DNA from 3 places in the Streptomyces sp. NPDC051909 genome. Region 3 is predicted to be linked to each of the others. Evidence: riboswitches for the same ligand, from Rfam matches in the RefSeq annotation. Region 3 holds a riboswitch; each other region holds the start of a gene.
The links. Region 3 has a riboswitch for cyclic di-AMP ahead of AB0M18_RS31605 (transglycosylase family protein). Riboswitches for the same ligand answer to the same signal wherever they lie in the genome.
Positions count from the first base shown of each region.

Region 1: another riboswitch for cyclic di-AMP. It lies ahead of AB0M18_RS19415 (C40 family peptidase); the one in region 3 lies ahead of AB0M18_RS31605 (transglycosylase family protein).
Region 2: another riboswitch for cyclic di-AMP. It lies ahead of AB0M18_RS27310 (M23 family metallopeptidase); the one in region 3 lies ahead of AB0M18_RS31605 (transglycosylase family protein).

Region 1 covers NZ_JBFAYA010000011.1:119,490-129,600, forward strand. Annotated here, with positions in the region: gene AB0M18_RS19370 (tetratricopeptide repeat protein) at 1-1,678, shown strand, start outside; gene AB0M18_RS19375 (GNAT family N-acetyltransferase) at 1,719-2,138, opposite strand; partial or broken gene AB0M18_RS19380 (LLM class flavin-dependent oxidoreductase) at 2,256-2,546, opposite strand; gene AB0M18_RS19385 (VOC family protein) at 2,619-2,966, opposite strand; gene bioD (dethiobiotin synthase) at 2,986-3,702, opposite strand; gene AB0M18_RS19395 (adenosylmethionine--8-amino-7-oxononanoate transaminase) at 3,742-5,031, opposite strand; gene bioB (biotin synthase BioB) at 5,024-6,268, opposite strand; gene AB0M18_RS19405 (8-amino-7-oxononanoate synthase) at 6,411-7,610, shown strand; gene AB0M18_RS19410 (ATP-binding protein) at 7,766-8,200, shown strand; gene AB0M18_RS19415 (C40 family peptidase) at 8,258-8,734, opposite strand; cyclic di-AMP (ydaO/yuaA leader) riboswitch at 8,738-8,857, opposite strand; gene AB0M18_RS19420 (hypothetical protein) at 9,252-9,557, opposite strand; gene AB0M18_RS19425 (ATP-dependent Clp protease proteolytic subunit) at 9,565-10,111, opposite strand, start outside.
Region 2 covers NZ_JBFAYA010000019.1:93,099-103,209, reverse strand. Annotated here, with positions in the region: gene AB0M18_RS27320 (PrsW family intramembrane metalloprotease) at 1-432, shown strand, start outside; gene AB0M18_RS27315 (aldo/keto reductase) at 463-1,410, opposite strand; gene AB0M18_RS27310 (M23 family metallopeptidase) at 1,492-2,580, opposite strand; cyclic di-AMP (ydaO/yuaA leader) riboswitch at 2,592-2,738, opposite strand; gene AB0M18_RS27305 (PP2C family protein-serine/threonine phosphatase) at 3,026-4,117, opposite strand; gene AB0M18_RS27300 (MFS transporter) at 4,278-5,519, opposite strand; gene AB0M18_RS27295 (PLP-dependent cysteine synthase family protein) at 5,612-6,646, opposite strand; gene AB0M18_RS27290 (hypothetical protein) at 6,733-7,134, opposite strand; tRNA gene AB0M18_RS27285 (tRNA-Met) at 7,288-7,361, opposite strand; gene AB0M18_RS27280 (rhodanese-like domain-containing protein) at 7,449-7,988, opposite strand; gene sigJ (RNA polymerase sigma factor SigJ) at 8,188-9,072, shown strand; tRNA gene AB0M18_RS27270 (tRNA-Lys) at 9,166-9,238, opposite strand; gene AB0M18_RS27265 (DEAD/DEAH box helicase) at 9,388-10,111, opposite strand, start outside.
Region 3 covers NZ_JBFAYA010000029.1:51,797-61,907, reverse strand. Annotated here, with positions in the region: gene AB0M18_RS31615 (cytochrome P450) at 1-818, shown strand, start outside; gene AB0M18_RS31610 (transglycosylase family protein) at 933-2,009, shown strand; cyclic di-AMP (ydaO/yuaA leader) riboswitch at 2,267-2,440, shown strand; gene AB0M18_RS31605 (transglycosylase family protein) at 2,444-3,139, shown strand; gene eno (phosphopyruvate hydratase) at 3,409-4,695, shown strand; gene AB0M18_RS31595 (septum formation initiator family protein) at 4,800-5,273, shown strand; gene AB0M18_RS31590 (DUF501 domain-containing protein) at 5,290-5,838, shown strand; gene AB0M18_RS31585 (Ppx/GppA phosphatase family protein) at 5,835-6,779, shown strand; gene AB0M18_RS31580 (NAD(P)/FAD-dependent oxidoreductase) at 7,193-8,578, shown strand; gene AB0M18_RS31575 (cyclopropane-fatty-acyl-phospholipid synthase family protein) at 8,791-10,083, shown strand.

The DNA.
Region 1 (10,111 bases), on a different contig from region 3:
CGTACTGTCGCTCAACCAGTCGATCCGGCATGCGGCGGCCGGCGAACTGGCGGAGGCGGTGGCCGGATCCGCGGTGGCCGTCGAGCACTTGAGCGAGCTGGCCGGGGTCAATCCGGGGGCCCACCTGCCGGCGTTCGCCGGCGCGCTGTCCGCCCACTCCGGCCACCTGTGGAGGTTCGGGCTGGTCGAGGATGCCTTGGTCTGCTCTCAGCAGGCCATCGACGTCTGGGACAGGCTGGCCGACGAGACCCCCGACGCGCACCGTCCCGGCCTGGTCGCGGCCCTGCGCAACCACGCCGGCTTCCTCGCCCAGGCCGATCGGCGCGAGGACGCCCTGGACTGCTCGCGGTGGGCCGTCGGCCTGGCCGAGGAGCTGGTCGGGTCGGACCCCGAAGCCCACCTCCCGGAGCTGGCCCGTGCCCTGTGGGGGTACGCGTTCGTCAGGTCGTCGTTGAACACCGAGCTCGACGACGGGCTCGTGGCGGCGGCCCGGGCGGTCCGTGCCTACCGTGAGCTCGCCGAACGGGACCCGGAATCGTTCACCCCCGACCTGATGGGCGGCTACGCGCTCGCCGCCGACCTGCTGGAGCGACTCGGCCGGGGCGAGGAGGCCGCCGAGATGCGCCTGGCCGCGGCCAAGCGGCAGGCGAAGGGGGCAGGCGGCGGGCCCGACGCGCAGGAGGAGATCGAGCGGGTCTACCGGGAGGAGGCCGAGGCCGGCCACGTACCCGCGATGATCGACCTCGGACATCTGCTGGAGCGGGCCGACCGGATGGACGAGGCCGAGCCCTGGCTGCGGCGAGCCGCCGAAACCGGGCACCCCACGGCCATCGTCCTGCTCGCCGGCGCCCTGCTCACCCGGGACCGGGCCGAGGAGGCCGAGCCCTGGCTGGAGCGGTCCGCCCGCGCCGGCGACGTCACGGCCATGGGCCTGCTCGGCGAGCTGCTGGCCAAGTCGCGCCGGGGAGCCCAGGCGGAGCCGTGGCTGCGGAAGGCCGCCGAGGCGGGCGAGACCGCCGCCATGTACCAGCTGGGCCTGACCCTGGAGTCCACCGGGCGGGCCCAGGAAGCTGTGCGGTGGTTCCGCCGGGCGGCGGAGGCGGGCCATCTGCGGGCCGCCGGCACCCTGGGCGTCGTCCTGTACGAGAACAACCGCGCGGACGAAGCGGAACCGTTCCTGCGACGGGCCGCCGAGGCCGGTGACGCGGTTGCGATGAGCAACCTCGGGACGCTCCTCTACAAGGCCGGCCGTATGCGGGAGGCCGAGCAGTGGTACCGCCGCGCCGTGGACGCGGGGTTCGTCCGCGCCCGGTACGACCTCGGCGTGCTGCTGCAGAACACCGGGCGGGCCGACGAGGCCGAGCAGTGGTTCCGGCGGGCAGCCGAGGCCGGTCACCCCCTCGCCGTCATCGCGCTGGCCGCCCGGCTCTGCGAGAGCGGCAGGTTACGGGAGGCCGAGCCGTGGCTGCGGCGTGCGGGCGAGGCGGGCGACGTCACCTCCATGGTCAACCTGGGGTTCCTGCTGTTCCACAGCGGGCGGAAGGCAGAGGCCGAGCAGTGGTACAGGCGGGCCGCGGCCGAAGGCGACATGACGGCCGCCAAGCTGCTCGGCGGTCAGCTGTTCAAGGAGCCGAGGGCGCGCCCGCGGCGGCGCTGGGGCTTCCGGAAGCCCGACTGACGCCGTCCGGCGTCGAATCCCCGCTGCTCACCGGCATCGTCTACAGGGGCTTGACCCAGCGTCGCCAGTGGTCCTCGCGATGGTAGCCGGTGGCGGCCCAGGTGCGGTGGGCCTGTTCGTTGGCTTCCAGGACCATGGCGTCGACGCGCCGCCCGCCCAGGGCGGCGAAGCGCTGTTCGGCGGCTTCCAGCAGGGCGGTGGCGATGCCTTGCCGGCGGTGGTGCGGGTGTACGGCCAGTCGGTAGGCGGAGCATCGCCATCCGTCGAAGCCGGCTATGACGGTTCCGGCGAGGAGGCCGTCGCGCTCTGCGAGGAGCAGGGCTTCGGGGTCTCGTGTGATGAGCCGGGTCACTCCGTCGTGGTCGTCGCTGATGCTCGTTCCTTCCGCGGCGTCGCGCCAGAACCGCAGCACGGTGTCGATGTCCGAGAGAGTGGCGTGGCGGATGTGAAGATCGCTCATGGGGTGAGTCAAGCAGAGCGTCGGCCTGTCCGGCGACGGAGTTCTGATCGCGTCGGACACTGTCCGAGGCCGGCCCCCGGGGGGCAGCGCGAACCGGCCGTCGGAGAAGGCCATCACATCGGCGTGCCGGGCGGCGAGCCGCAGCACCCGGTCGCCGTTGCCGCCGATCGTCAGACCGACTCGCGGCGTGCCCTCGGCGCCCTTCAGCGGCTCCGCCGACTCCTCGACCACCCGGGTCAGATGGTCCACCCGCTCGCGCGGCGGCAGGAACGGGATGCCCGCGCGCTCGTGTTCGGCCGGTACGTGACCGGCGCCGAGCCCGAGTTCGAGCCGGCCGCCGGTCAGCGCGGCCGTGGTGGTCACCTCGCGGGCGAGCAGTACCGGGTTCCAGAAGGCCGCGTTCAGCACGAAGGTGCCGAGCGACGGAATCCCCTCGTCGACGACCTCGGGCCGTCACCGAACCCACCCCCGCGAACCCGCCTACCCCGTCACGAAGCAGAACTCGTTGCCCTCCGGGTCGTGCATCACCTGGAACGAGCCCTGCTCGTCGGTCACGATCCCGCCGGAGCGGCGCGCCCCGAGCGCCAGCGCCTCGTCCGCCGCAGCGGCCGGATCGGCCACCTCCACGTCCAGATGGAGGCGGTTCTTCACCGCCTTGCCCTCCGGCACCCGCTGGAAGGCGATCCGTACGAACCCCGGCGGGTCGACGTACGACCAGTCGGGGCTCCGGTCGACCGGAGCCCCGCCGAGGAGCGCCGCCCAGAACCGCACGAGGGCGGCCGGACCGGCGCAGTCGAAGACGATTTCCTGAACACGGGCGCGTCGCATGCCGCCCAGGGTAAGGAGATCAGAGCGGCGCCGTCGCGGCGAACTCCGCCGCGTCCCAGACGCCGCCCACCTCAGGCGCCAGCCAGCCGGCCGCCGCCGCCCGGAAGGCCTCCGGCGACAGCGCGCCCGCGCCCGCCGGGATCGCGCCGAGGAGCGGCGCGCCCGCCGCCTCCGGCAGGTCCGCGAGGTTGCACCGGGCGGCGAGGCCGGGGTCGGCCGGCCAGCTGCCGACCACCACGCCCAGCTGCTCGATGCCCCGGGCACGCAGTGCCTCCGCCGTCAGGGCGGTCGAGTTGAGCGTGCCGAGCCCGGCCGGCGCCACCACGAGCACCGGCGCGCCGAGCAGCCCCGCCGCGTCCGCGAGCGTGCCGCCGTCCTCGTCGAAGCGCACGAGCAGCCCGCCCGCGCCCTCGACGAGCACCAGGTCGTGCTCCTCCGCCAGCTTCCGGGCCGCCTCGGCGACCTCGTCCGGCCGCACCGGCGCCATCCCGGCCCGCCGGGCCGCGGTCCCCGGCGCCAACGGCTCGGGGAACCGGCCCAGTTCCGCCCCCGTGACCGCCCCGGAGAGACGCACGACCTCGTCGGCGTCCCCGGCCTCGCCCGGCGCGATGCCGGTCTGGGCGGGCTTGAGCACGGCGACGGAACGCCCGGCGGCGGTGGCCACCGCGGCGAGCGCGGCGGTCACGATCGTCTTGCCGATCTCGGTGCCGGTGCCGGTGACGACGATGACGGTCATGGGGGTGGAGCCTTTCCTTGTACGTACCCGCGGAGCCGCTCAGCCCGCCGCGGCCGCCGCCCGGACCGCCGCGCAGATCCGCGCCACGTCCTCGTCGCCCGTCACGAACGGCGGCATCGTGTAGATCAGGTCGCGGAACGGGCGCAGCCACACGCCCTCGCGGACGGCGGCGCGGGTGGCGGCGGTCATGTCGACCTCGTGGTCGAGCTGGACCACGCCGATCGCGCCGAACACCCGCACGTCCCGGACCCCGGGCAGCGCGGCGGCCTCGGCGAGACCCTCGCGAAGTCCCGCCTCGATCCGCTTGACCTCGACCTGCCAGTCCTGGCCGAGCAGCAGGTCCACCGAGGCCAGGGCCACGGCGGAGGCCAGCGGATTGCCCATGAAGGTCGGGCCGTGCGCGAGCACCGGCACCTCGCCGCGCGAGATGCCGTCCGCGACCCGGCTCGTGCAGAGCGTGGCCGCCATCGACAGATAGCCGCCGGTCAGCGCCTTTCCGAGACACATCACATCGGGGGAGACCCCGGCGTGGTCGGCGGCGAACAGCGCGCCGGTGCGCCCGAAGCCGGTCGCGATCTCGTCGAAGACCAGAAGCACGTCGTGCGCGTCGCAGGCCTCCCGCAGCACCCGCAGATACTCCGGGCTGTGGAAGCGCATGCCGCCCGCGCCCTGCACCACCGGCTCCACGATCACCGCGGCCAGCTCGTCGGCGTGCCGCCCGATCGCCTCGCGCAACCCCTCGGCGTACGACTCCTCGTACTCCGCCGGCGGCGCGTCCACGAAGACCTGCTTCTGGAGCACCCCCGACCAGAGCTCGTGCATGCCGCCCTCGGGGTCGCAGACGGACATCGGCTGCCAGGTGTCGCCGTGGTAGCCGCCCCGCCAGGTCAGCAGCCGCCGCTTGGCCGGCCGGCCGAGCGAGCGCCAGTACTGCAGGCACATCTTCGCGGCGACCTCGACCGAGACCGAACCGGAGTCGCTGAGGAAGACGTGCCGCAGCGGCTCCGGGGTGATCTCCACCAGGCGGGCGGCGAGCCGCACGGCCGGTTCGTGGGTGAGCCCGCCGAACATCACATGGCTCATCCGGTCCAGCTGGCCGCGCGCGGCCTCGTTGAGCACCGGGTGGTTGTAGCCGTGTACGGCCGACCACCAGGAGGACATGCCGTCGACCAACTCGGCGTGCCCCTCGGCGGGTTCGGCGAGCCGGAGCCTCACCCCGGACGCGGACGCGACGACCAGCGGTTCCGTACGGCCGGGCATCGGGCCGTACGGGTGCCAGACGTGCGCCCGGTCCAGGGCGAGGAGTTCGGTGGTCCCGGTGTCACGCATTCGGCGCGAGGTCCGTACCGGCGCCGCGACGGCGCACCGCCACCAGGTCCGTGCGCGCGCCCGACGCGTCGGCCGGGGCCGCCGCGTCCTCGGCCGCCGCGTCCTGCTCGGTGGTCCCGGCGTGCCCGCCGCACGGACCGCAGCCGCCCCCGGCCTCCGCGTGCGAGCCGCAGCCGCCCCCGGCCTCCGCGTGCGAGCCGCAGCCCGCGCCCGCCGCCGCGGCGGCGACGTCCGCCCGGTGTGCGGGCAGCGTGGTGGTGCCCGCGCCCTCGACCTCGAAGCCGGCGTCCGCGATCATGTCCAGGTCGGCCTTGCCGGCCTGGCCCTCGCTGGTCAGGTAGTCGCCCAGGAAGATCGAGTTCGCGATGTTCAGGGCCAACGGCTGCATGGACCGCAGGTGCACCTCGCGGCCGCCCGCGATCCGGACCTCCACGTCGGGGCAGACGAACCGCACCATCGCGAGGATCCGCAGACAGCGCTGCGGGGTGAGGTTCCACTCCTTGGCGAGCGGGGTGCCCTCGAAGGGGATGAGGAAGTTGACCGGCACCGAGTCCGAGTCCAGCTCGCGCAGCGCGAACACCACGTCGACCAGGTCCTCGTCGGTCTCGCCCATGCCCGCGATCAGACCCGAGCAGGCGGACAGACCCGCGCCGTGCGCCTTCTGCACGGTGTCCACCCGGTCCGCGTAGGTGTGGGTGGTGGTGATCTCGCCGTACGTGCCCTCGGACGTGTTCAGGTTGTGGTTGTACGCGTCGGCGCCGGCCTCCTTCAGGCGCTCGGCCTGGCCGTCGGAGAGCAGCCCGAGGCAGGCGCAGACCTCCACGCCCTCGTTCTGTTCCTTGATCGCCTCGATGGTCCTGCCGACCCGCTCCACGTCCCGGTCCGTCGGCCCGCGGCCGCTCGCCACCAGACAGACCCGCTTGGCGCCGCCCGCGACACCGGCCGCCGCCGCGGCCGAGGCCTCGTCGGGCTTGAGCCAGGAGTACTTGAGGATCCCGGCGGTCGAGCCGAGCCGCTGCGAACAGTAGGAGCAGTCCTCGGGGCACAGGCCGGACTTCAGATTGACGAGATAGTTGAGCTTCACCCGTCGCCCGAACCACTGGCGGCGCACCTTGCCGGCGGCACTCACCACATCGAGCAGGTCGTCGTCGGAGGTCGCCAGCACGGCGAGCGCTTCTTCACGGGTCGGCGACTCGCGCCGCAGCCCCTTCTCCACCAGCGTGTTCAGCAGGTCCATAAGGGCTGATCCTGGCCTACGGCACACCCCCTGGCCAAGGAGGATCCGAACAAACGACGCCGATCGAGGTGTGTGCATGGCCACATCCTGACCTCGGCCGGTTCCGGTTAGGGTCTGTGCGCTGCCTACAAAAGGACCCGCCATGCCGCCGTATGCCGAGGACCCGTCGGACCCCGCCGCGGGGACGGGCCCGCGCCCGGCCGCCTTCGACTGGACCGAGACGGCGGCCCGGCAGCGCGCGGCGGCCGGACTGGTGCGCACGCTGCGGCCCCGCGCCGCCGAGTCCGAACTCCTCGACCTCGCGAGCAACGACTACCTGGGCCTGACCCGCCGCCCCGAGATCACCGAGGCCGCCGCCGAGGCCGCCCTCCGCTGGGGCGCCGGCGCCACCGGCTCGCGCCTGGTCACCGGCTCCACCCGGCTGCACGCCCGGCTCGAACGGGAGCTCGCCGACTTCTGCGGCTTCGAGGCGGCGCTCGTCTTCTCCTCCGGCTACGCGGCCAACCTGGCGGCGCTCACCGCGCTGTCCGTGCGCGACGGCCTGATCGTCTCCGACGCCGACAACCACGCCTCCATCGTCGACGGCTGCCGGCTGGCCCGGGCCGAGACGACGGTCGTGCCGCACGCCGACCCGCGGGCGGTCGCCAAGACGCTGGCCGCCCACCCCGGCCGCCCGGCCCTCGTGGTCAGCGACGCGGTGTTCTCGGTGGACGGCGACAGGGCACCGCTCGCCGCTCTCGCCACCGCCTGCCGCGAGCACGGAGCCGGTCTGGTCGTCGACGACGCCCACGGCTTCGGCGTGCTCGGCGACGGCGGGCGCGGCACCCTCCACGAGGCGGGCCTCGCCGGTGACCCCGACGTGGTCGCGACCCTCACCCTGTCCAAGTCCCTGGGCAGCCAGGGCGGCGCGGTGCTCGGCCCGGCCCGGGTGATCGAGCACCTGGTCAACGCCGCCCGTACCTTCATCTTCGACACCGGACTCGCCCCCGCGGCGGCCGGCGGCGCCCTCGCGAGCCTGCGCCTCATCGGAGCCGAGCCCGCCCTCCCGGCCCGCGCCGGCACCGTCGCCCTGACCCTGCACCGGCTGCTCACCGCCGCCGGACTGACCGCCGCGCGCCCCGACGCGGCCGTCGTCTCGGTACGCGCCCCGGGCCCGGAGGAGGCCCTGCGCTGGGCCGCCGACTGCCGCGAACTCGGCCTCGGCGTGGGCTGCTTCCGGCCCCCGTCGGTGCCCGACGGCATCTCCCGGCTGCGTCTGACGGCCCGCGCGGACCTCACCGACGCGGAGATCGAGCGCGCGGTGGCGACGATCGTACGGACGGCCCCGCCCGGCGCGCTCTGACGAGCGGGCGATCCGGTCGCCCGTCGGACGGTTCACCGCTTCGGGCGACAGATATCCGTATATCTGGTGGATCGGCGCACGGCGCGGTGACTTCGGTGGCAGGCTGACGCGCAGTGCATTCCGGGCGTGGCCCGGTGGGAGAAGGACGGCGTCGCATGGCAGACCACCAGGAAGCAACCGTCACGCTGCCGAGCGACCCCGCCTCGGTCTCCGCCGCGCGGCGGTACGTCGCGGAGGTGCTCGCCTCCTGGGGGCTCGACGGCGCGACCGACACGGCGGACGCCGTCCGGCTGATCGTCTCGGAGCTGGCGACCAACGCGGTGCTGCACACCTTCGGCCAGTCGCCCACCTTCACCGTCGACGTGCGTCTGGAGCGTGACGAGCAGCTGCACATCGGGGTCACCGACAGCCACCCCCGCTGGCCGCGCCGCCTTCCGGCGGCCGTGCAGCAGGACAACGGGCGGGGGATGGTGATCATCCGCTCCCTGACGAAGGAGGCGGGCGGCCGGCTCTCGGTGACCCCGACGGCGGAGGGCGGCAAGACGGTGTGGATCAACCTGCCGTGGACGGCTGCGCTGACCCAGGCCTGACCTCCCGGCGGTCCGGTACCGCCGGCGCGGGCCCGACCTCCCGGCGGTCCGGGCGGGTCACTTGACCCGGCCGTAGTAGACCTTCGAGGTCCAGATCTTGTCGAGCTTCACCCAGGACCCGGTCTTGGGTGAGTGCCAGATCTTGTTGCTACCCGCGTAGATCCCGACGTGGTACACGCTCCCGCGGGAGTGGAAGAACACCAGGTCGCCCACCTGCCGGCTCGACGCGGCGATGTGCCGGGTCTTGTTGTACTGCTGCTGCGCGGTGCGGGGCAGCGTCTTGCCCGCCTGCTTGTACGAGTAGAGCGTGAGGCCCGAGCAGTCGAAGCGGCTGGGGCCGGCGGCTCCGTACTTGTAGGGCGCCCCCTTCTTGGAGGCGGCGACGTTCAGCGCCTTGCCCGCGTAGGAGGTCGCCGCCTGGGCCTCTGGCACCGCTCCCGGTGCGAGGAGCGTGCCGCCGACGGCGGCGAGGGTGAGAGCCGAGACGGCTCCGGCCCGGGACAGCAGGGACGGGACATGCATCTGCGCAGTCATGCGCAACCCTTCGTCAGCCGCCTGCGAAGGATGACCTGTCGGGTTCGGGCTGGCGAAGATGCCCGGCCGCGGCTGCGGCTTCACCCCGAGGGTCGCCCCGTACTGCTCGGGCGGCCCGTGTTGCTCGGGTCCTCCACTCCTGCCGGTCCACTCCTGTCGACCAGACGTCCGGGACGGCGGCAGGACTCGGCGTCCGCCCGGACCGCCCCGCCGTGGGTGGCGGGGGCTTGTCGTCGACAGGGATCTTGACCCACACCGAGGGCGAAAACCGAGCCGAAACGGCGATATGTGAGGCTCCTCACGACTGATCCATTCGGGTGGACAGTCAGGTTTCGCGATCGTCAGAGGTTTGGCCCACGAGCCGTTCACCAGCGACAGGACGCCCGATTCCGCCAGATGCGTACACCTGTTGCGCAACTCACCTGAGCTCCATGTCGATTCGTCGACTACGCCGAAAGGGGGAGCGATTCTGCGGTCCCCGTGCCCCGTGTGGACCTCGACACGACACGCTCAGGTGTCAACTCGCCCTCTCCCCGGGCAGGGTGACGCGGCCCGAGCGCCGCTCACCGTCCAACACCCTTAGCGCACGCGCCAATGTGTCCACGTGCACCTCGCTCTCGCCCCGCAGATGCATGAGCGTCAGCGCGTCCCGGAGCGCCGTCGCCCGTCCGACCAGGGCCTGGGCCGCGCGCAGCGCCCCATAGGTATGCGAGGTCCTGGATGGATTGATCCTCCCCAGCAGATCGACGACTTCGAGGTACGCGTCCACGAACTCGCCCTCGGCGCGCGTCAGCGCGGGCAGCGGCGGCAGCTCCGGCACCACGGCGGCCTCACTCCTCCCCGGCGCCGGCGGACGCCCGGCGGCTGCGAACGACGTGGTCCACCAAGCCGTACGCGAGGGCCGCCGGCGCGTCGAGCACGGTGGTGCGGTCCAGGTCGGTGTCGATCCGCTCCCGGTCCCGACCGCTGTGGGCGGCGAGCATTCCGGCGATCAGCTCGCGCTGGCGCAGCAATTCCCGTGCCTGGAGGTCGAGATCGCTGGGCTGTCCCTGCAACGGCTCGTCGATCGAGGGCTGCTGGAGCACGATCCGGGCGCCCGGCAGGGCCAGCCGGCGGCCGGGCGAACCCGCCGCGAGCAGCACCGCGGCCGGCCCGACGGCCTGGCCGAGGCAGGTGGTCTCCACCTCGCAGGAGACCGTGCGGATCGTGTCGTACACCGAGGTCATGGCGCTCACCGAGCCGCCGGGGGAGTTGATGTAGAGGCTGATCACCTGGCCGGGTGAGGCGTAGTCGAGGTGCAGGAACTGTGCGATGACGTCGTTGGCCGAGGTCTCGTCGATCGGGGTGCCCAGGAAGACGACCCGCTCCTGGAGCAGC
Region 2 (10,111 bases), on a different contig from region 3:
GTGCCGGTCTTCGGCCTGGTGACCTGGCTCGCGATATGGAGCCGGCAGAAGGAGCTGCGGACGATATCCGGCGAGCTCCCGGCCTACGCGACGGCCGGCTGGCTCGCTCTCGACGAACCGCTCGCGCTCTCCTCCATGCGGGCCCGCTCGATGGCCCGCGGCTATGCGGCCCGCGCCTTCGGCAAGCCGGGCGCGCAGGCCGTCGGCGAGTACGAGGCCTTCGCCACCACCCTGGCCTTCCTCCGGCACCGGGCCCGCCGCGGGCAGGTCCCGCAGGACTTCACCGCCCGCGAGCAGGAGCTGCTGCACCACCTGTGGCAGCGCCGCCAGGTGGCCTCACCCGCGCTGACGTACGCGGCCCGCGCGACCGGTCGGGTGTGGTCGCCGCCGCAGTACCTGGACTACGGCGGCTTCAACCCGTACCGGAGCTAGCGGACACCGGCCTCAAAGCCCCCGGGTCCCTCAGACCGCGGACGCCTCCGTGAGCGTGGCGAGTTCGGCCTCGGTGAGCTCCAGGTCGGCGACCGCGACGAGGGCCGGGAGCTGCTCGACCGTGCGGGCCGAGGCGATCGGCGCGGCGACGGTGGGGCGGGAGGCGAGCCAGGCGAGGGCGACGGTGGCGAGCTCGGCACCACGGGCCTCGGCGACCGCGTCGAGGGCGGCGAGCACCCGCCGACCGCGCTCGGTCTCCAGATGCCGGCCGGCACCGGCGGCGCGGACGCTGTCCACGGTGCTGCCCGCGCGGTACTTGCCGGTGAGGAATCCGGCCGCGAGGCCGTAGTACGGCACGGCCGCGAGGCCGCGCTGCTCGACGACGTCGCGGAGCGGGCCCTCGTAGGTGTCGCGGGAGACCAGGTTGTACTGCGGCTGGAGCGCCACGTAACGGGCGAGGCCCTCGGCCTCGGCGAAGTCGAGCGAGGCCCGCAGCCGCTCCGGGGAGATGTTGGAGGCGGCGACGGCGCGCACCTTGCCGTCCTTCACCAGCTGGTCCAGGGCGGTGACGATCTCCTCCACCGGCACGGACTCGTCGTCGAAGTGGGTGTAGTAGAGGTCGATGTGATCGGTGCCGAGCCGGCGCAGCGACTCCTCGGCGGCGGCCTTGATGTTGGTCGCGCCCAGGCCCTTGAAGCCCGGGTGGGCACCGACCTTGGTGGCGACGAGGATGTCGGAGCGGTTGCCGCGGGAGGCCATCCAGCGCCCGATCACCGTCTCGGACTCGCCGCCCTCGTTGCCCTCGGCCCAGGCCGAGTAGACGTCGGCGGTGTCGACGAAGTTGCCGCCGGCGGCGGCGTAGGCGTCGAGCACGGCGAAGGACTGCGCCTCGTCGGCGCTCCAGCCGAAGACGTTGCCGCCGAGGGCGAGCGGGAAGACGTGCAGGTCGGAGGTGCCGAGGCGGCGCAGAGAGCTCATATGGAGATCAACTCCGCGGGCCGCCACCGGTATTCCGCGCCGCTGTCCCTCAGAGAGACCGGCCCCCGGAGAGACCGGCCCTCAGACGGACAGGCCCTTGTCGCGCAGCCAGGCCGCCGGGTCGATGCCGTCGCCGGACGGGGTGTGCACCTCCAGGTGGAGGTGGGGGCCCGTGACGTTGCCGGTAGCGCCGACGCGGCCGATGGTCTCGCCGGTACCGACGGACTGGCCGACGCCGACGGTCATGGAGGAGAGGTGGCAGTACCAGATCTCGGTGCCGTCCTCGAGCTCCAGGACGATCCGGTAGCCGTAGGCGCCGGACCAGCCGGCCGACTTCACGGTGGCGCCGTGGACCGCCTTGACCGGGGTGCCGGTGGGGGCGGCGAAGTCCAGACCGGTGTGGTAGCCGGAGGACCACATGGAGCCGGCCTGGCCGTAGGTGGAGGTGATCGTGTACGAGGAGGTCGGCAGCGCGTAGCTGGCGGCGAGCTTGGCCAGGCGCTCGGCCTCGGCCTTCGCCGCGGCCTCCTCCTCGGCCTTCCGCTTCGCCTCGGCGGCCGCCTTCTCCGCCGCGTCGGCCTTGGCCTGGGCCTCCGCCGCCGCCTTCTCGGCCGCGAGCTTCTCCGCGGCCTCCTTCTCGGCGGCGTCGGCGGCGGCCTGCTGCTGCTCGGCCTGCTGGAGGATGCGGGCGCGGAGCGCCTCGCCGGCGTCGGCGGTCGCCGTCTGCGTCCCGGCCTCCTCGCCGCCGGCGCCCTGCGGGGCGGTCTCGCTGGTGGTGTAGGTCAGCGCGGTGAGCGGCTGGGTGGCGTTGCCCGCGGTGTCGGAGGTCTTGTCGTCGTCGGAGCCGATCAGCTCGCCGACGCCGGGCAGGTCCGAGGCGTCGGGCAGGTCGACGTCCGGGAGCGCTATCGAGACCGGGGGCTTCTGCTGCGCGGTGGCCAGGCCGCCGGCACCGACGGCGGCGATGACACCGACGCCGAGCACGGTGGAGGAACGCGCGAAGTTGGAGCGCTGCTTGACGACACGGTGGCGTCCGCCGGAGCGGTTCTGCGCCCGCAGGGAGTCCTCGGTGGGGTTCCACTCCTCCGTGCCCCCGTCCAGGGCGCCCACCTGGCCGGCGGCGTCGTAGGAGGCGAAGGGGGTTTGCGGAGCAGGGGTGTTGGACGCCACGGAGGCGCTCTCCTTTCCTTCCTTCTCGCCTACCGGGTTAGCTGACGGGTTCGGAGCAGGAAGGTCTCCTACGGGCCTGCCGCACGAGTGCGGTGGGGCCCGATTCACCCCAAGTGGTGGTTCCCCGGTTCCCTTGCGGAATTCGGCGCACGCGCACGGTGCCGTCTCTTGCGACGGCTGGGACGACCGCGCTGCGTTATCGAACGTTAATAGACGCGACCCTCCGATTCCAAGCTGTTCCTCTTGATCATTAGCTGGATTGGGAGGGAATCGCCCGAGTTGAACGCCCTTCAGAAACACAGCCGTTCGCACGAGGAATCTGACGCCACGTCAATTGTTATCGGAGGGAGACCCTTCGGCTACACCCCGTCATCACCCCGTCATCACCCTGCCGTCGCCCCGCATCACCCTGCCGTCGCCCCGCATCACCCGTCGTCGCCCCGCATCACCCGTCGTCGCCCGGCACCACCGGCATCGTCCGGCGCCGTTCCGGCTGGCCCGCCGCCGGGCGGCTCACCGCGAGCAGCGCCATGTCGTCCGTCGTGTCCCCGCCCGTGTGCCGCCGCACGTCCGCCACCAGCGCGTCGAGCAGTTCCTCCGGCCCGGGGAAGATCCGCCCCGCGAGCCGCTCCTTCGGGTCGTAGAACGCGCCCGCCGCGTCCCGCGCCTCCGACAGACCGTCCGTGTAGAAGAGCAGCGTCGCGCCCGGCGGGTACGGGGTCACGTCCACCCGGTCCGGCCAGACCGCCAACTCCCCCATGCCCAGCGGCAGTGCGGCCTCGCTCGGCAGCAACGGCTCGACGCCGCCGTCCACGTGCAGCAGCAGCGGCTCCGGATGCCCGCGGTTCACCACCCGTACGACCCGGTCACCGCCCGGGATCTCGGCCAGCACCGCCGTCGTGAACCCCTCGAAGGCATCGAGCCCGGTCCGCCGCGTGCCCTCCCGGGCCAGCGCCCGTTCGAGCCGCTCCGCCACCCCCTCCAGGGTCGCCTCGTGCTCGGCCGCCTCCCGGAAGGCGCCGATGACCACCGCCACCGCCTCGACCGCGTCGAGCCCCTTGCCCCGTACGTCGCCGACCACCAGACGTACCCCGAAGGGCGTGTCCTGGACCGCGAACAGATCGCCGCCGATGAACGCGTCCGCCTGCGCCGCCTCGTACCGCGCCGCGATCTGCAGCCCGCCGATCCGCTCGGCCGGCGCCGGCAGCACGGCCTTCTGCGCCGTCTCGGCGATCACCCGGGCCGAGGCCAGCCGTTCCCCGCTGCGCCGCACCACCCGGTTGATGAGCACGGCGAGCGCCGAGACCGTGAGAACCGTCAGCGTCCCGGTGAGCGCGGGGATCTGGTCGGCCGTCCTGTTGTAGAAGAGCAGACCGACGCTCGCGAGGACGGCGGCGACGCCGGTGATCAGGGTGATCAGGGTGGAGAAGAAGGGGGCCGCGATCAGCGGCGCCGCGGCGAGCATCGGTGCCGCCGAGTACGTGGGCGGACTCGCCAGGTCCAGGGCGACCCCGGTGCAGAGGATCAACGGCGGCAGCGCCCGGAGGAAGCGCCGGGCGCCGCGGTACGAGCCGGGGTCGTCGCCCCCCGGCCCGCCCCGGGGCCCGCCCGGCGCTCCCGCTGCTCGCGCCACCTGTGCTCTCCCTGGACCTTGGTGCGCCCGGCCAGGGACAGCACCGGGACCACCCCAGGGTCCGTCAGCCCGTAGGGGTCGGCGACTCCTCCTCGGCCGACTGGCGTACGGCGGGACGCTCCGCGAGCCGCCCGCCCCGGGCGAGCGCCGCCATCGCCGCCGCGCAGCCGAGCCCGACCGCGCACAGCACCAGCCACGGCGCCGCCGACCAGCCGGTCGCGTCGAGCAGCACGCCCGTCCCCAGGTTCCCCAGGGTGATGCCGATCCCGCAGACCGTGTTGTAGAGCCCGTAGTGGGTGGCCACCCAGCGCCCCCGGGACAGCGCGACCACGGTGTCCATCTCGTACGGGTAGAGCACGGCGTTCGCCACGGCGAGCAGCGCCGCGCACAGCAGCAGCGCCGCGAGCGGGCGCCCGAGCGCGGCCGGCACCAGGAACGCCGCCCCCATCAGCCCCAGACCGAGCACCAGACACCGCTCCCGCGAGAGCCGCGCCCGGCACCAGGCGGTGATCCGCAGCTGCCCGGCCAGCGCCACCAGGGCCGAGACCACGAACAGCGCGGTGGTCGCCGCCGTGCCGTCCGCGGCCAGCGGCAGCGCCAGATAGACCTGGAAGGACAGCACGTACGAGCCGGTCATCGCCAGCGAGAACAGCCAGAAGGTGCGGTTCGCCAGCACCGTGCGGAACTGCCCGCGCGCCTCCCCCTGAAGGGCCTCCCCCTGAGGGGCCTCCGGGGTCTTCCCGCGTACGGGCAGATGCCGCAGCTGTACGGCGGTGAGCGCGGCGAACAGCAGCGCCGCCACCACGCAGGTCAGCCGGAACGACACCCCTGTCAGGGCCACCCCGGCGAGCGGGCCGAGCAGAATGCCCGCCTGGTAGTACGCGTTGAACAGGGCGAACGCCTGGACGCGCCGCTCCTCCCCGGCCTCCGCCGCCAGATAGGCCCGCACCGCCGGGTTGAACAGCGCCCCGGCCAGGCCGGTCGCCAGCGAGGCGGCGATCAGCGTCGGCAGCGACTGCGCGAAGGCGAGCGCGCCGAAACCGATCGTCCGCAGCGCGCACCCGGCCACGATCAGCGGCTTGAAGCCGAGCCGGTCGGCGAGCGCGCCGCCGACCAGGAACATGCCCTGCTGGGACAGGTTCCGCGCGCCGAGCACGAGCCCGACCGCCCAGGCCGCCATGCCGAGTCCGTCGGCCAGATGGGCGGCCAGGTACGGCATCAGCATGTAGAAGCCGAGGTTGATGGTGAGCTGGTTGAGGAAGAGCAGCCGCACGGCCGGGTCGAAGGTGCGCGTCTGCTTCCAGATCCCGCCCTTGGTCCCGCCCTTGGTCCCGCCCTTGGTTCCGCCCTGGGTCCCGCCCTGCGCGGGCTCGGCCGAGGCGCTGTCCGTCGGCGCGCTCAACGGACCGGCTCCGCGCGCTTCAGCGCCCGCCGGGTCCAGCCGCTGACCGGCTCGCCCTCGGCGAAGACGGCCGGCTCGTCCCGTACGGGACCGTCGAGCAGTCCGTGCGCCGCGCAGTACTCGTCGTTGAAGACGGTGTCGAAGTAGCGCTGCGGCCCGTCGGGGAAGACGGCGGCGATCCGGGTGCCGCGCGGGCGGGTACGGGCCAGCCAGCCGGCCACCAGCGCGACCGCGCCGACGCTCCAGCCGCCGGTCGCGAACTGCCGGGCGGCCAGTCGGCGGGCCGCCCGTACCGCCTCGGCCGGACCCACCCAGTGCACCTCGTCGAAGGCGCCGTGGTCCACGTTGCCCGGGTGGATGGAGGAGCCGAGGCCGCGCATCAGGCGGGGTCCGGCCGGCAGTCCGAAGACGGTCGAGGCGATCGAGTCGACCCCGACGAGCTCCAGGGCGGGGCTGGAACCGGCGCGCAGCGCACGGGAGATGCCCGCCGAGTGGCCGCCGGTGCCGACGGCGCAGACCAGCACGTCGATCCGGTCGAGCTGCCCGGAGAGCTCGGCGGCGAGTCCGGCGTACGCCTCGGGGTTGTCGGGGTTCCCGTACTGGTTGGGCCACCAGGCCTCGGGGAGGGCGAGCAGCAGCTCGGCCACCCGGTCCATCCGGGCCTGCTGCCAGCCGCCGTGCGGGCTGGGCTCCGGCACGACGTGGACATGGGCGCCGTGGGCGGTCAGCATCCGCTCCACGATCGGTTCGAGCCCGGGGTCGGTGACGACGTGCACGGGGTGCCCGTGCAGGATCCCGGCGAGCGCGAGGCCGAGCCCGAGCGTCCCTGAGGTGGACTCGACGATCGGCGCGCCGGGCCGCAGCTCGCCGCGGCGGCGGGCCGCCTCGACCATGTGGAGCGCGGCGCGGTCCTTGATGCCGCCGAAGTTGAAGCCTTCGAGCTTGGCCCAGTAGCCGTCGTCCATCCACAGCACGGGGGTGTTGCCGACGGTCTGACCGGCGACGGAGAGGAGGTTGGCGGGGTGCGTCATGGGGGTTGCGTCCCTAGGGGTGAGGTCGTCCCGCGCGTGCGCGGGCGTACGGAAGAAGCCGAGGTCGCGGTGGTGCGCGACCCGGCTCAGTTCCGGTTCACTCCGAGGGCGATGAGCAGACCGCCCGGCGCGGGGCCGGGCCCGGCCCGCCCGCGGACGCAGCGCGTGTGCGGGGCCTCGGGGAACACCTCGTCGTACGCGAGGAGGACGGCGCCCGCGGCGTCCGGCGCCGACAACGGGGTCCCGGTGGACTGCGCGGGCAGATGGGCGTCGAAGGACCAGCCCCCGCCGGGCCGCTCGCAGCCGTGCGGCAGCTCGGGCGCGGTGGCGGCGGTGACGCCGGCGCCGGAGGGGCCGCCGGCGAGCGGCAGGGAGTGCCCGTGGGCGCCGTGACACACGCCCGCGACCAGCGCGAAGAGCGCGAAGAGCAGCAGGAGGGCGGGGGCCCGCCGTCCTGCTTCGCACACTGTCACTCGTCGGTCACTCATGGTGTGCGCGAGGCTACGTGGCGCGCTCGCCGATCCGCAAAAGGACAGGCGCGGTTTTGGCCACCGTTTACTTCGGACGCGCCCGCTGGAAGTCCTCGGAGAACGACGAAAGCCCGGATCCGTCATCCGGATCCGGGCCTTCGTGCTACTGAGTAGCGGGGACAGGATTTGAACCTGCGACCTCTGGGTTATGAGCCCAGCGAGCTACCGAGCTGCTCCACCCCGCGTCGGTGAACACCACCTTACGGCATGGTCACCCCAGATCGGAAATCCATATCCGCAGCCCTCTCAGCAGCCGTCCTCGGCCGCCGCTCTCAGCAGCCGCAGTCCTCGGCGTCGACCGGTGCCGTCAGCGGGTCCGCGGTCTGCTGGGCGGGGCCTTCCCAGGTCTCGTACGCGAAGCCCTCGCGCACCCAGTACTCGAAGCCGCCCAGCATCTCCTTCACCCGGAAACCGAGCTCGGCGAGGGCGAGCGCGGCGCGCGTGGCGCCGTTGCAGCCGGGGCCCCAGCAGTACGTGACGACAGGGACGTCCTTGTCGAGGAGTTGCTCGGCCTGCTCGGCGATGAGCGCGGTCGGCAGATGGACGGCGCCGGGCACGTGGCCCTGGTCCCAGGAGGCGGTGGAGCGGGAGTCGAGGACGACGAAGCCGGGGTCGCCGCCGGTGGCGCGGGCGTCGGCGAGGGCGGCGGCCACGTCGGAGACGTCGGCGTGGAAGGCGAGACTGGCGGAGAAGTAGGCAGCGGCGGCGGCCGGGGAGGCCGGCGGCGTCCGGAGCACGGGGTTGCCGGGGTTGACCGGGTTGCCGGGGTTGACCGGGCTCACGGGGTTGACCTGGGGCGATGTCGTCGTCATGGTCATCAATCTAGGGACGGTGATCATCGTTCTGAAGGGACCATCCACGGCGGTCGGGGGCCTCGGCCGGGGATTCCCGGGTGTTCGGCGATGTGCGGCGCGGATCTCACGTTTCTCGTGTCGCACGGCCCGGAACCCGTCACATTCCCGGACGCTGGTCCGTCATGTCGGTGTGGACCACGACGAAGGGGAAGCGCTGGTGACGGACAAAGACCTGGATCAGGAGGGGCTGGCGGCACGGTTCGAGACCGACCGCGGGCATCTGCGGGCGGTCGCGTACCGGATGCTCGGCTCGCTCAGCGAGGCGGAGGACGCCGTCCAGGAGGCCTGGTTCAGGCTCAGCCGCTCCGACGTGAGCGAGGTGCGCAACCTCAGCGGCTGGCTGACCACCGTCGTCGGCCGGGTCTGCCTGGACCTGCTGCGCTCGCGCGCCGCCCGGCGCGAGGACCCGCTCGAGTACTACGTCCCCGACCCGGTCGTACGGGAGGAGGGCACCGCCGACCCCGAGCAGGAGGCGCTGCTCGCGGACTCGGTCGGGCTCGCGCTGCTCGTCGTCCTGGAGACACTGGCCCCGGCCGAGCGCCTCGCCTTCGTCCTGCACGACATGTTCGCGGTGTCCTTCGAAGAGATCGCACCCATCGTCGACCGCACCCCGGCCGCCACCCGCCAGCTCGCCAGCCGCGCCCGCCGCCGCGTCCAGGGCGCCACCCCGGCACCGGCGCCCGACGCGACCCGGCAGCGCGAGGTCGTGAACGCCTTCCTCGCCGCCTCCCAGGCCGGCGACTTCGAGGGCCTGCTCACCGTCCTCGACCCGGACGTGGTCCTGCGCGTCGACGGCGGCGTCCTGACCGCCGCCGCCTCCAAGCTGATCCGCGGCGCCGAGGCGGTCACCGCCCAGGCCCTCACCTTCTCCAAGTTCCGCCACTCCGCCCGCCCGGTCACCGTCAACGGCGCCGCCGGCCTGGTCTCCCTGGCGAACGGCGCCCCGATCGGCCTCATGGCCTTCACGATCGTCGAGGACCGCATCATCCGCATCGACATCGTGGCGGACCCGGAACGCCTCGCGGCCCTGGGCGTGCGCTGAGCCTCCCCCGCCGACGGGTGAGCGCTCACCCGTCGGTGGAACGCAGAAGCCCCCTGCTGCCGGTCTGACGGACCGACACAGGGGGCTCACGGGTAGGCCGTGTGGGACTCGAACCCACAACCAATGGATTAAAAGTCCACTGCTCTGCCAATTGAGCTAACGGCCCGTGGACAAGCACACCCGAGCAGCATAGCCCGATACGCCCTGCAAACCGATCGGGTATCGGCCGCGGGGCGCGGTGCGGTGTCGGAAGTGCGGAACGCCCGCACCCCCCTTGGCAGGGGATGCGGGCGTTCGGGCGTGGGCTACGAGGCGTCAGCCGTTGCGCTTCCAGCGCGGCTTGTCGTCGCGGCGGAAGCCACCGCGGTCGTCACGACGGTGGTCGTCGCGGCGGCCGAAGGGGCGCTCGTCGCGGCGGTCGCGGTTGAAGGACGGGCGCTCGTCCCGACGGTCGCGGTTGAAGGGGCGGTCGCTGCCACGGTGGCCGCCGGCGGGGCGGTCGTCGCGGCGGAAGCCGCCACGGTCGTCACGACGGTCGAAGTCGCGGCGCTCCTCGCGGCGGAACGACGGACGGTCGTTGTCCCGGCGGTCGTCACGGCGGTCGCGGTTGAACGACGGGCGCTCGTTGTCCCGGCGGAAGCCGCCACGGTCGTCACGACGCTCGTTGTCCCGGCGGTCGTCCCGGCGGTCGCGGTTGAACGACGGGCGCTCGTCCCGACGGTCGTCACGGCGGAACGACGGACGGTCGTTGTCGCGGCGGAAGCCACCGCGGTCGTCACGACGCTCGTTGTCCCGGCGGTCGTCCCGGCGGTCGCGGTTGAACGACGGGCGCTCGTCCCGACGGTCGTCACGGCGGAACGACGGACGGTCGTTGTCGCGGCGGTCGCGGTTGAACGACGGACGGTCGTCGCGACGCTCCTCACGGCGCTCCGCGTCGCGGCGCTCCTGGCGGGCCCGCTCGGCCTCGGCGGCGGCAGCGGCCGCGGCGAGCTCGGCCTCGGCGGCCTCGGTCACCTCGGCGACGGCGGCGTCCGGGTCC
Region 3 (10,111 bases):
CGTTCCCGCTCCCCATCTACGCGATCTGCGACCTGCTCGGCGTGCCCGCCGAGGACCAGGACGACTTCCGCGACTGGGCCGGGATGATGATCCGGCACGGTGGCGGGCCGCGCGGCGGGGTCGCGCGGTCGGTGAAGAAGATGCGGGGCTATCTCGCGGAGCTCATCCACAAGAAGAGGGAGGAGCCGGGGGACGATCTGATCTCCGGGCTCATCCGCGCCTCGGACCACGGCGAGCACCTCACCGAGAACGAGGCCGCCGCCATGGCCTTCATCCTTCTCTTCGCCGGCTTCGAGACCACGGTCAACCTGATCGGCAACGGGGTGTACGCGCTGCTGCGCAACCCCGAACAGCGCCGCCGGCTCCAGGACTCGGTCGCGGCGGGCGAGACGGGACTCCTGGAGACCGGGATCGAGGAGCTGCTGCGCTACGACGGGCCGGTGGAGCTGGCGACCTGGCGGTTCGCGACCGAGGCGCTGAGCATCGGCGGGCAGGACATCCCGGCCGGCGACCCGGTTCTGGTGGTCCTCGCGGCCGCGGACCGCGACCCGGCGCGGTTCGACATGCCGGACACCCTGGATCTGGCGCGCCGTGACAACCAGCACCTGGGGTACGGGCACGGCATCCACTACTGCCTGGGCGCCCCGCTGGCGCGCCTCGAAGGGCAGACGGCGCTGGCGACGCTCCTGACTCGCCTGCCGGACCTGCGACTTGGGGCCGATCCGGCGGAACTCCGGTGGCGCGGTGGGCTCATCATGCGTGGCCTGCGCACGCTTCCGGTGGAGTTCAGTGCTTCCCACAAAGCCACGCGTAACTGACGGACCATCAATACTGTGATCTTCGCGTGATCTGCCCTGCATCGACTTGTGACGTGCGTTCGAATGCCGCTACGTTCACCCGCAGTCTCAGCAGTCACGCGAAAGGCACTCCGCATGCGCTCCGGGAACGGACGACACCGCAGACCCCGCCAGGCCCCCGCACTCGTCGTCGCGGCAGGAGTCACCGGCTCGGCCATGGCGCTGCCGCTGCTCGCCACCGGCTCCGCCTCCGCCGCCGACGCCCAGACCTGGGACCGGGTGGCCGAGTGCGAGTCGGGCGGCGCGTGGAGCGCCAACTTCGGCAACGGGCTCTACGGCGGCCTGCAGTTCACCCAGGAGAGCTGGGAGCGGCACGGCGGCCTGGCCTACGCGCCGAGCGCGGACCTGGCGAGCCGGGCCCAGCAGATCGCCGTCGCGGAGAAGGCGTTCATGGCCGGTGACGACCAGTGGGCCACCTGCGCGCCGATCGCCGGCCTGAAGAAGGACGGCAAGACGCCGGCCGTCGACCCGGGTCCGGGTGTCACGCCCGAGGAGTCCACCGGCCCGGCGCCGGAGTCCAACCGCACCGACGGCCTGCCCGCCACGGGCTCCGGCAAGGCCGGCACCGGCACCACCGCCGGCCCCTCGGCCGGGACGGCCACTCCGGCGACCCCCGCCACCCCCTCCACCGGCACGCCGGCCGCCCCCGGGTCCACGACCGCGCCCGCCACCCCGGCGACCCCCGCCGCGCCCGCGACCCCCGGCAGCTCCGTAACGCCCGGTATGCCCGGAACGCCGGATGGATCCCTTCTGCCGGGCACGCCCGGAACGCCTGGAACACCCGGAACGCCTGGCGCCTCGGATGCGGCCACGCCCGGCACCGGCAAGCACCGGGGTGACGCCGCGGCAGATGACACGGGCGTAACGGACGGCACTGTCGATTCCGGACGCCATGCCGCGCCCGCTGACGGTGCGCAGGGTGACGCGACCAGTGATCCCGGGGCGGGCGATTCGGGCACCTCGGACAAGGCGGGCGAATACACCGTCAAGCCGGGTGACAGCTTGTCGGGCATTGCGCGGGACAACGGTCTCCACGGCGGCTGGTCCGCCCTCTATGACGCCAACAAGGAGACGGTCGGCTCCGACCCCGACCTCATCCTCCCTGGTCAGAGCCTTGAGCTGGGGCTCGGACTCGGCAGCGCCCAGGAGTAGTTCGCGGCTGAATGTCCGGTTCTGTCCAAGTGAGACATGGGTCTCTCTTGCCGAACTGGCGTGTCACGTCCGCAAACTTTGCTCGCCGCACTCCCCACCTGCGCAAACGGGGCCTGACGGAATGCAAGTAGGGGCGATTTTTCCGGGTTGATGGTCTTTGAACTTCTCCCGGGTCTATGTCTACGGTCGTCACCGCTCGCCACCGCGGGCCCCGTCGCCGGTACGCCGAATCCTGCCGCCGACCGATGGGAACAGTCGTCGCGCAAGCGCCGAAGGCAGGAGCGGGGGACCCAAGGTAAGTGCCGGCCCCGGCCGTTGAGACAGACGGCCGACGATCGGCTTGGGGTGAAGCCGCGTGCTAGGACACGCGGCCGGGCAACTCACTCGCCCGAACCCGACAGCTCACCTCGTAGGCGTCGGTGAGGAGAACTTCCATGCTGCTTTCCGGCAAGGGCAAACACCGTCGTGCCTCCAAGGCCACCCGCGCCGTCGCGCTCGTCGGCGTGGCCGGCGTCGCCGTCGCCGCCCCGCTGATGACCGCGGGCTCCGCCTCGGCCGCCACCAGCTCCGAGTGGGACGCCGTCGCCCAGTGCGAGTCCGGCGGCAACTGGGCCATCAACACCGGCAACGGTTTCTACGGTGGCCTGCAGTTCACCAACTCCACCTGGGCCGCGTTCGGTGGCACCGCCTACGCCGCGCGTGCCGACCTCGCGTCGAAGTCCCAGCAGATCGCCGTCGCCGAGAAGGTCCTCGCGGGCCAGGGCAAGGGCGCGTGGCCGAGCTGTGGCGTGGGCCTCTCCAGCGCCTCGTACGACGGCGGCTCCGCCGAGGCCGCGGCCCCGGCCCCGGCCCCGAAGCGCACCGCCGAGCAGCCGACCACCCGCAGCGAGCAGCGCACCGCGCCGAAGCCCGCGGCCAAGCCGGCTCCGAAGCAGACCGTCACCACCCCGACCGGCAAGAAGGTCGAGAAGGGCGACGGCGAGTACAAGGTCGTCTCCGGCGACACCCTCAGCAAGATCGCCCAGGCGCACCACGTCAAGGGCGGCTGGGCGAAGCTCTTCGAGCTGAACAAGGACATCGTCCAGGACGCCGACCTGATCTACCCGGGTCAGCAGCTCCACCTGAAGTAAGGAAGGACGGGGACGGTCCGGCGGTCGTCCCCTTCCCCCGCCCTCCCCGCGGTGACCGAGAGGCCGGCCCGGAGCATCCCGCTCCGGGCCGGTTTCGTACTCGTAGGTAACCGGGGTCTTTCGTCCCTCTATGCATGCCCTCGGGTCCTTTTTCGTCCCAGGGGGCGGGCGCCCGGCTGGCCGGAGGCCCCGAGCCGGTTAGGCTCTTGTCGCAAGGCGAACGAGACCTTGCCGCATGCGTCACAACCAGCGTCACATCCCAGAAGGAGATGCTCGTGCCGTCCATCGACGTCGTCGTAGCCCGGGAAATCCTGGACTCCCGAGGCAACCCCACGGTCGAGGTCGAGGTCGGCCTCGACGACGGCAGCACCGGCCGTGCTGCCGTTCCCTCCGGTGCCTCCACCGGTGCGTTCGAGGCCATTGAGCTCCGCGACGGGGACCCCAACCGCTACCTCGGCAAGGGCGTCGAGAAGGCCGTCCTCGCCGTCATCGAGCAGATCGGCCCGGAGCTCGTCGGCTACGACGCCACCGAGCAGCGGCTGATCGACCAGGCGATGTTCGACCTGGACGCGACCGAGAACAAGGGCTCGCTCGGCGCCAACGCCATCCTCGGTGTCTCCCTCGCCGTGGCGCACGCCGCCTCCGAGGCCTCCGACCTGCCGCTCTTCCGCTACCTCGGCGGCCCGAACGCGCACCTGCTGCCCGTTCCGATGATGAACATCCTGAACGGCGGCTCGCACGCCGACTCCAACGTGGACATCCAGGAGTTCATGATCGCGCCGATCGGCGCCGAGTCCTTCTCCGAGGCCCTGCGCTGGGGCACCGAGGTCTACCACACCCTCAAGAAGGTGCTGAAGGACAAGGGCCTGTCCACCGGCCTCGGCGACGAGGGCGGCTTCGCCCCGAACCTGGAGTCCAACCGCGCCGCGCTCGACCTCATCCTGGAGGCCATCAAGCAGGCCGGCTACGTCCCGGGCAAGGACATCGCGCTCGCGCTCGACTGCGCCGCCTCCGAGTTCTACAAGGACGGCCTGTACGAGTTCGAGGGCAAGTCCCGCTCGGCCGCCGAGATGACCGAGTACTACGAGGAGCTCGTCGCCTCGTACCCGCTCGTCTCCATCGAGGACCCGCTGTTCGAGGACGACTGGGCCGGCTGGAAGGTCATCACCGACAAGCTCGGCGGCAAGGTGCAGCTCGTCGGCGACGACCTCTTCGTCACCAACCCGGAGCGCCTCGCCCGCGGCATCGAGGAGGGCTCCGCGAACGCCCTCCTGGTCAAGGTCAACCAGATCGGCTCCCTGACCGAGACCCTGGACGCCGTCGAGCTGGCCCAGCGCAACGGCTTCAAGTGCATGATGTCCCACCGCTCCGGCGAGACCGAGGACGTCACCATCGCCGACCTCGCCGTCGCCACCAACTGCGGCCAGATCAAGACCGGCGCCCCGGCCCGCTCCGAGCGCGTCGCCAAGTACAACCAGCTGCTGCGCATCGAGGAGATCCTCGACGACGCCGCGGTCTACGCCGGCCGCAGCGCCTTCCCGCGCTTCAAGGGCTGAGCCTCTCCGTAAGGCAGCTTCCGTACGTCCCCGCACCCGGTCCCGTACCGTGTGCGGGGACGCACGTTTGACCAGGGCGCACGACGGACGGGGAGGCGCAGGACATGGCCGTGAAGAACCGGGACCGGTTCTCGACCGCGACCCGGATCAGGCTGCTCGGCGAGCAGACCGCCGCCCGTGTCTACCGCTCCCAGACCCGCCGCCAGGCCCGCCGCTCCCGGCTCACCGGCCGCGCGGCCTTCCTGGCCCTCGTGGTCTGCTCGCTCGTGGTGGCGCTCGCCTACCCGATGCGGCAGTACGTCTCCCAGCAGGGCGAGATCGCCGACCAGGAGCGCAAGGCCGCCGAGGCGGCGAAGCGGGTCGAGGAGCTGCGGGACGAGAAGGCCCGCCTCCAGGACCCGGCCTATGTGCGCCGGCTCGCCCGCGAGCACCTGCACTACGTGATGCCCGGCGAGACCGGGTTCACCGTGAACGACCCCGACGCGGAGCACCGGCCCCGCACCGACCAGGACGCGGCGGACGACCGCCCCTGGTACGACAACCTGTGGGACGGCGTCGACAACGCCGACCGCCACTGAGCAACCAGGATCGATGATGGAAACGCCCCCTCCGCAGACCGAACGCACCGAGCCCACCGACGCGGACGTCGCCGCGTTCGAGGCCCAGCTCGGCCGGCCGCCCCGCGGCCTGCGCGCCATCGCGCACCGCTGCCCGTGCGGTAACCCGGACGTCGTCGAGACCGCGCCGCGGCTGCCCGACGGCACGCCGTTCCCGACCACGTACTACCTGACCTGCCCGCGCGCCGCCTCCGCCATCGGCACCCTGGAGGCCAACGGGGTCATGAAGGAGATGCAGGCCCGGCTCGCCACCGACCCCGAGCTCGCCGCCGCCTACCGGGCCGCGCACGAGGACTACATCGCGCGCCGCGACGCCATCGAGGTCCTGGAGGGCTTCCCCTCGGCCGGCGGCATGCCCGACCGGGTCAAGTGCCTGCACGTGCTCGTCGGCCACTCGCTGGCCGCCGGCCCCGGCGTGAACCCCTTCGGCGACGAGGCCCTCGCGATGCTGCCCGAGTGGTGGGCCAAGGGGCCGTGTGTGAACCCGTGCGCGGAGAAGGACGACGAGGGTGGGGAGGGGAAGTGACCAGGGTCGCGGCAATCGACTGCGGTACGAACTCCATCCGCCTCCTCGTCGCCGACCTGGCTGTGCCCGATAGCGCCTCCGGCGCGGGTGCCACGGGCGAGCTCGTCGAGCTGGACCGGCGGATGACGATCGTCCGGCTCGGCCAGGGCGTCGACGAGACCGGCCGACTCGCGCCCGAGGCGCTTGAGCGGACCTTCGTCGCCTGCCGCGAGTACGCCGAGGTCATCAGGGAGTTCGGTGTCGGCGCGGACCGGCTGCGCTTCGTCGCCACCTCCGCCTCCCGCGACGCCGAGAACCGCGAGGACTTCGTCAAGGGAGTCGTCGGGATCCTGGGCGTCGAGCCCGAGGTGATCACCGGCGACCAGGAAGCCGAGTTCTCCTTCATCGGCGCGACCGGCGAGCTGCACGGTACCGACCGGCGCCTGGTGGTGGACATCGGCGGCGGCTCGACCGAGTTCGTGGTCGGCAACAGGCACGTCGAGGCCGCCCGCTCGGTCGACATCGGCTGCGTCCGGCTCACCGAGCGGCATGTGCGGCACGACCCGCCGTCCGCCGACGAGGTCGCCGCGATCCGCGCCGACGTGCGCGCGGCGATGGACCTGGCCGCCGAGACAGTGCCGATCACCGAGGCCGAGACCCTGGTCGGTCTGGCCGGTTCGGTCACCACGGTCGCCGCCATGGCCCTCGGCCTGCCGGAGTACGACTCCGAGCGCATCCACCACTCCCGGATCTCCCGCGCGCAGGTCGACGAGGTGGTCGCCCGGCTGCTCGGCTCCACCCACGACGAGCGCGCCGCGATCGAGGTGATCCACCCCGGGCGGGTCGACGTGATCGTCGCCGGAGCGCTGGTCCTCGCCGAGATCATGGAGCGCACCGGCGCCGCCGAGGTCGTGGTCAGCGAGCACGACATCCTCGATGGGATCGCGCTATCCGTCGCATAGCGGCCGGCTATGAGCCCCTGTGAGAGGCCTGCGAGGGGCCTCCGGAGACCCTCCGAGGGCCCCTGGAGGGACCCTTCGCCAAAAGGTTCGTGAAGTTCTTCACAAGGAAAAGGGCCCTGTGGGAGCACCTGGAGGGCCTTTGGTCCCTCCGAGGGGCCGCGCGGGGCCCTTTCGCAGGCACGGAGGCCACTTCGCTCGTTGTTTCCATCGTGTGAACGTGCCCTGCGGTTCAGCGTTAAGGAAGGCTCTCCGGTCCAGTTCACAAGGGGTGAACAACGCTCTTCCCCACGCCGTGGTTCCTTTGCTGGACCATGACCTGGGTCACGTGGGCGGCGGAGTGTAGCAGAGGTCCCCCGCAACCTTGTGAAGGGGCGCACGAGCCACCCCTCCCGAGGGGGTGGATACTCGGATGCATGAGCACCACGGAGCGTCCCAGGATCCTCGTAGTAGGCGGTGGGTACGTAGGCCTGTACGCAGCTCGGCGCATCCTCAAGAAGATGCGCTTCGGCGAGGCGACCGTCACGGTCGTCGACCCGCGGTCGTACATGACCTACCAGCCCTTCCTCCCCGAAGCCGCCGCCGGCAGCATCTCCCCGCGTCACGTCGTCGTCCCGCTGCGACGCGTCGTGCGCGGTGCGGAGGTGCTCACCGGCCGGGTCACCACCATCGACCAGGACCGCAAGGTCGCCACGATCGCGCCGCTCGTCGGCGAGGCGTACGAGCTGCCGTTCGACTACCTGGTCATCGCGATGGGTGCCGTCTCCCGCACCTTCCCGATCCCCGGTCTCGCCGAGCAGGGCATCGGCATGAAGGGCATCGAGGAGGCCATCGGCCTGCGCAACCACGTCCTCGAGCAGCTCGACAAGGCCGACTCGACGACCGATGAGGAGGTCCGCCGCAAGGCGCTGACCTTCGTCTTCGTGGGCGGCGGCTTCGCCGGCGCGGAGACCATCGGCGAGGTCGAGGACATGGCCCGTGACGCGGCGAAGTACTACACGAACGTGAAGCGCGAGGACATGCGCTTCATCCTCGTCGACGCCGCCGACAAGATCCTTCCCGAGGTCGGCCCGAAGCTCGGCCAGTACGGCAAGGAGCACCTCGAGGGCCGCGGCATCGAGATCTACCTCTCGACGTCGATGGACTCCTGCGTCGACGGCCACGTCGTGCTGAAGAACGGCCTGGAGGTCGACTCCAGCACCATCGTGTGGACCGCCGGTGTGAAGCCGAACCCGGCGCTCGCCCGCTTCGGTCTGCCGCTCGGCCCCCGCGGCCACGTGGACACCACCCCGAAGCTCCAGGTCCAGGGCATGGACTACGTCTGGGCCGCGGGCGACAACGCCCAGGTCCCGGACCTGGCCGCGATCAAGGCCGGCGTCCCGCCCGAGCGCGCCTGGTGCCCGCCGAACGCCCAGCACGCCCTGCGCCAGGCCAAGGTCCTCGGCGACAACGTGGTGGCCGGCATGCGCGGCTTCCCGCAGAAGGAGTACTCGCACTCCAACAAGGGCGCCGTCGCGGGTCTCGGCCTGCACAAGGGCGTCGCGATGATCGTCATGGGCAAGATGAAGATCAAGCTCAAGGGCCGGCTCGCCTGGTACATGCACCGTGGCTACCACGGCATGGCCATGCCGACCTGGAACCGCAAGATCCGCATCTTCGCCGACTGGACCCTCGGCATGTTCCTCAAGCGCGAGGTCGTCTCCCTGGGCGCCATGGAGACCCCCCGCGAGGAGTTCTACGAGGCGGCCAAGCCCGCCCCGGCGCCGGCCGCCCCGGCGCAGGAGAAGGCCAAGGCCTCCTGACCTCGTAGGTCCCCGCAGCAGTACCAGCAGCACCGGCAGTACCCGTAGTACACACGCAAGGCCGTAAAAGGGCCGTCCGCCATCCGTGGTGCGGACGGCCCTTCGCGTGTTTTTCACGCTGTTTACGCACGCGGCGGGATGGCATCGCCTACCGACGGTGTTCCCATGGTGACGAGCATTTCTGGGGCACGAGATCACGGAGGTGTTGCACCATGGCCGACGCCGCGTCGCGGCTGACCGCCCTTGCCGAGGACGTCCTGGGAGCGAAGCTCCCGGTGCGCCTGCGGGCCTGGGACGGCAGCGAGGCCGGTCCTGCGGACGGCCCCGTACTGATCGTGCGCGAGCGCCGCGCGCTGCGGCGGTTGCTGTGGAAGCCGGGGGAGCTGGGGCTCGCCCGGGCCTGGGTGGCCGGGGAGATCGACGTCGAGGGCGACCTCTACGCGGTCCTGGACCGGCTGGCCGGCTTCCTCTGGGAGCGCGACGAGGAGTCCCGCGGCGCCCTGGAGACCGTGCGCGACCCGAAGATCAGGGCGGCGGCGAAGACGCTGCTCAAGCTGGCCGGCCCGTTCCCGCCGCCGAAGCCGCCCGTGGAGGAGATGCGCGGGCGCAGCGGCACCCGGCACAGCAGGCGCCGGGACAAGCAGGCGATCAGTCACCACTACGACGTGGGCAACGAGTTCTACGAGCTGGTCCTCGGCCCCTCGATGGTCTACTCGTGCGCCTACTGGACCGATTCGGGCACCCTTGAGGACGCCCAGCGCGACAAACTGGACCTGATCGCCCGCAAGCTGGCCCTCAAGGAGGGCGACCGGCTGCTCGACGTCGGCTGCGGCTGGGGCTCGATGGCGATCCACGCGGCGAAGGAGTACGGGGCGCGGGTCGTCGGCATCACCCTCTCCCGTGAGCAGGCCGCCTACGCCCGCAAGCGGATCGCCGACGCGGGCCTGACCGACCGGATCGAGATCCGGGTCCAGGACTACCGGGACGTCGCCGACGGGCCGTTCGACGCGATCTCTTCCATCGGCATGGCCGAGCACGTCGGCGCGGTCCAGTACCGGGAGTACGCGGACGTCCTGTTCCGGCTCCTGAAGCCCGGCGGGCGGCTGCTCAACCACCAGATCTCGCGCCGCCCGGAGGCCGACGAGGACGCGTACCACGTGGACGCCTTCATCGACGCGTACGTGTTCCCGGACGGCGAACTGGCCCCGATGGGCCGCACCCTGACGACCCTTGAGGAGGCCGGGTTCGAGGTGCGGGACGTCGACGTGCTCCGCGAGCACTACGCGCTGACGCTGCGCCGCTGGGTGGCCAACCTGGAGGCGCACTGGGACGAGGCGGTCCGACTGACCTCGCCCGCCCGGGCGCGGATCTGGCGCCTGTACATGGCGGCCTCGGCGGTCTCCTTCGAGCGCAACCGGATCGGCGTCAACCAGTTCCTGGCGGTGAAGACCCCGGTGTCGGGCGCGAGCGGGCTGCCGCTGCGCTCGCGGGAGTGGACGGAGTAGCCGACTCCGCGTCCGTACGGCGAAGGGC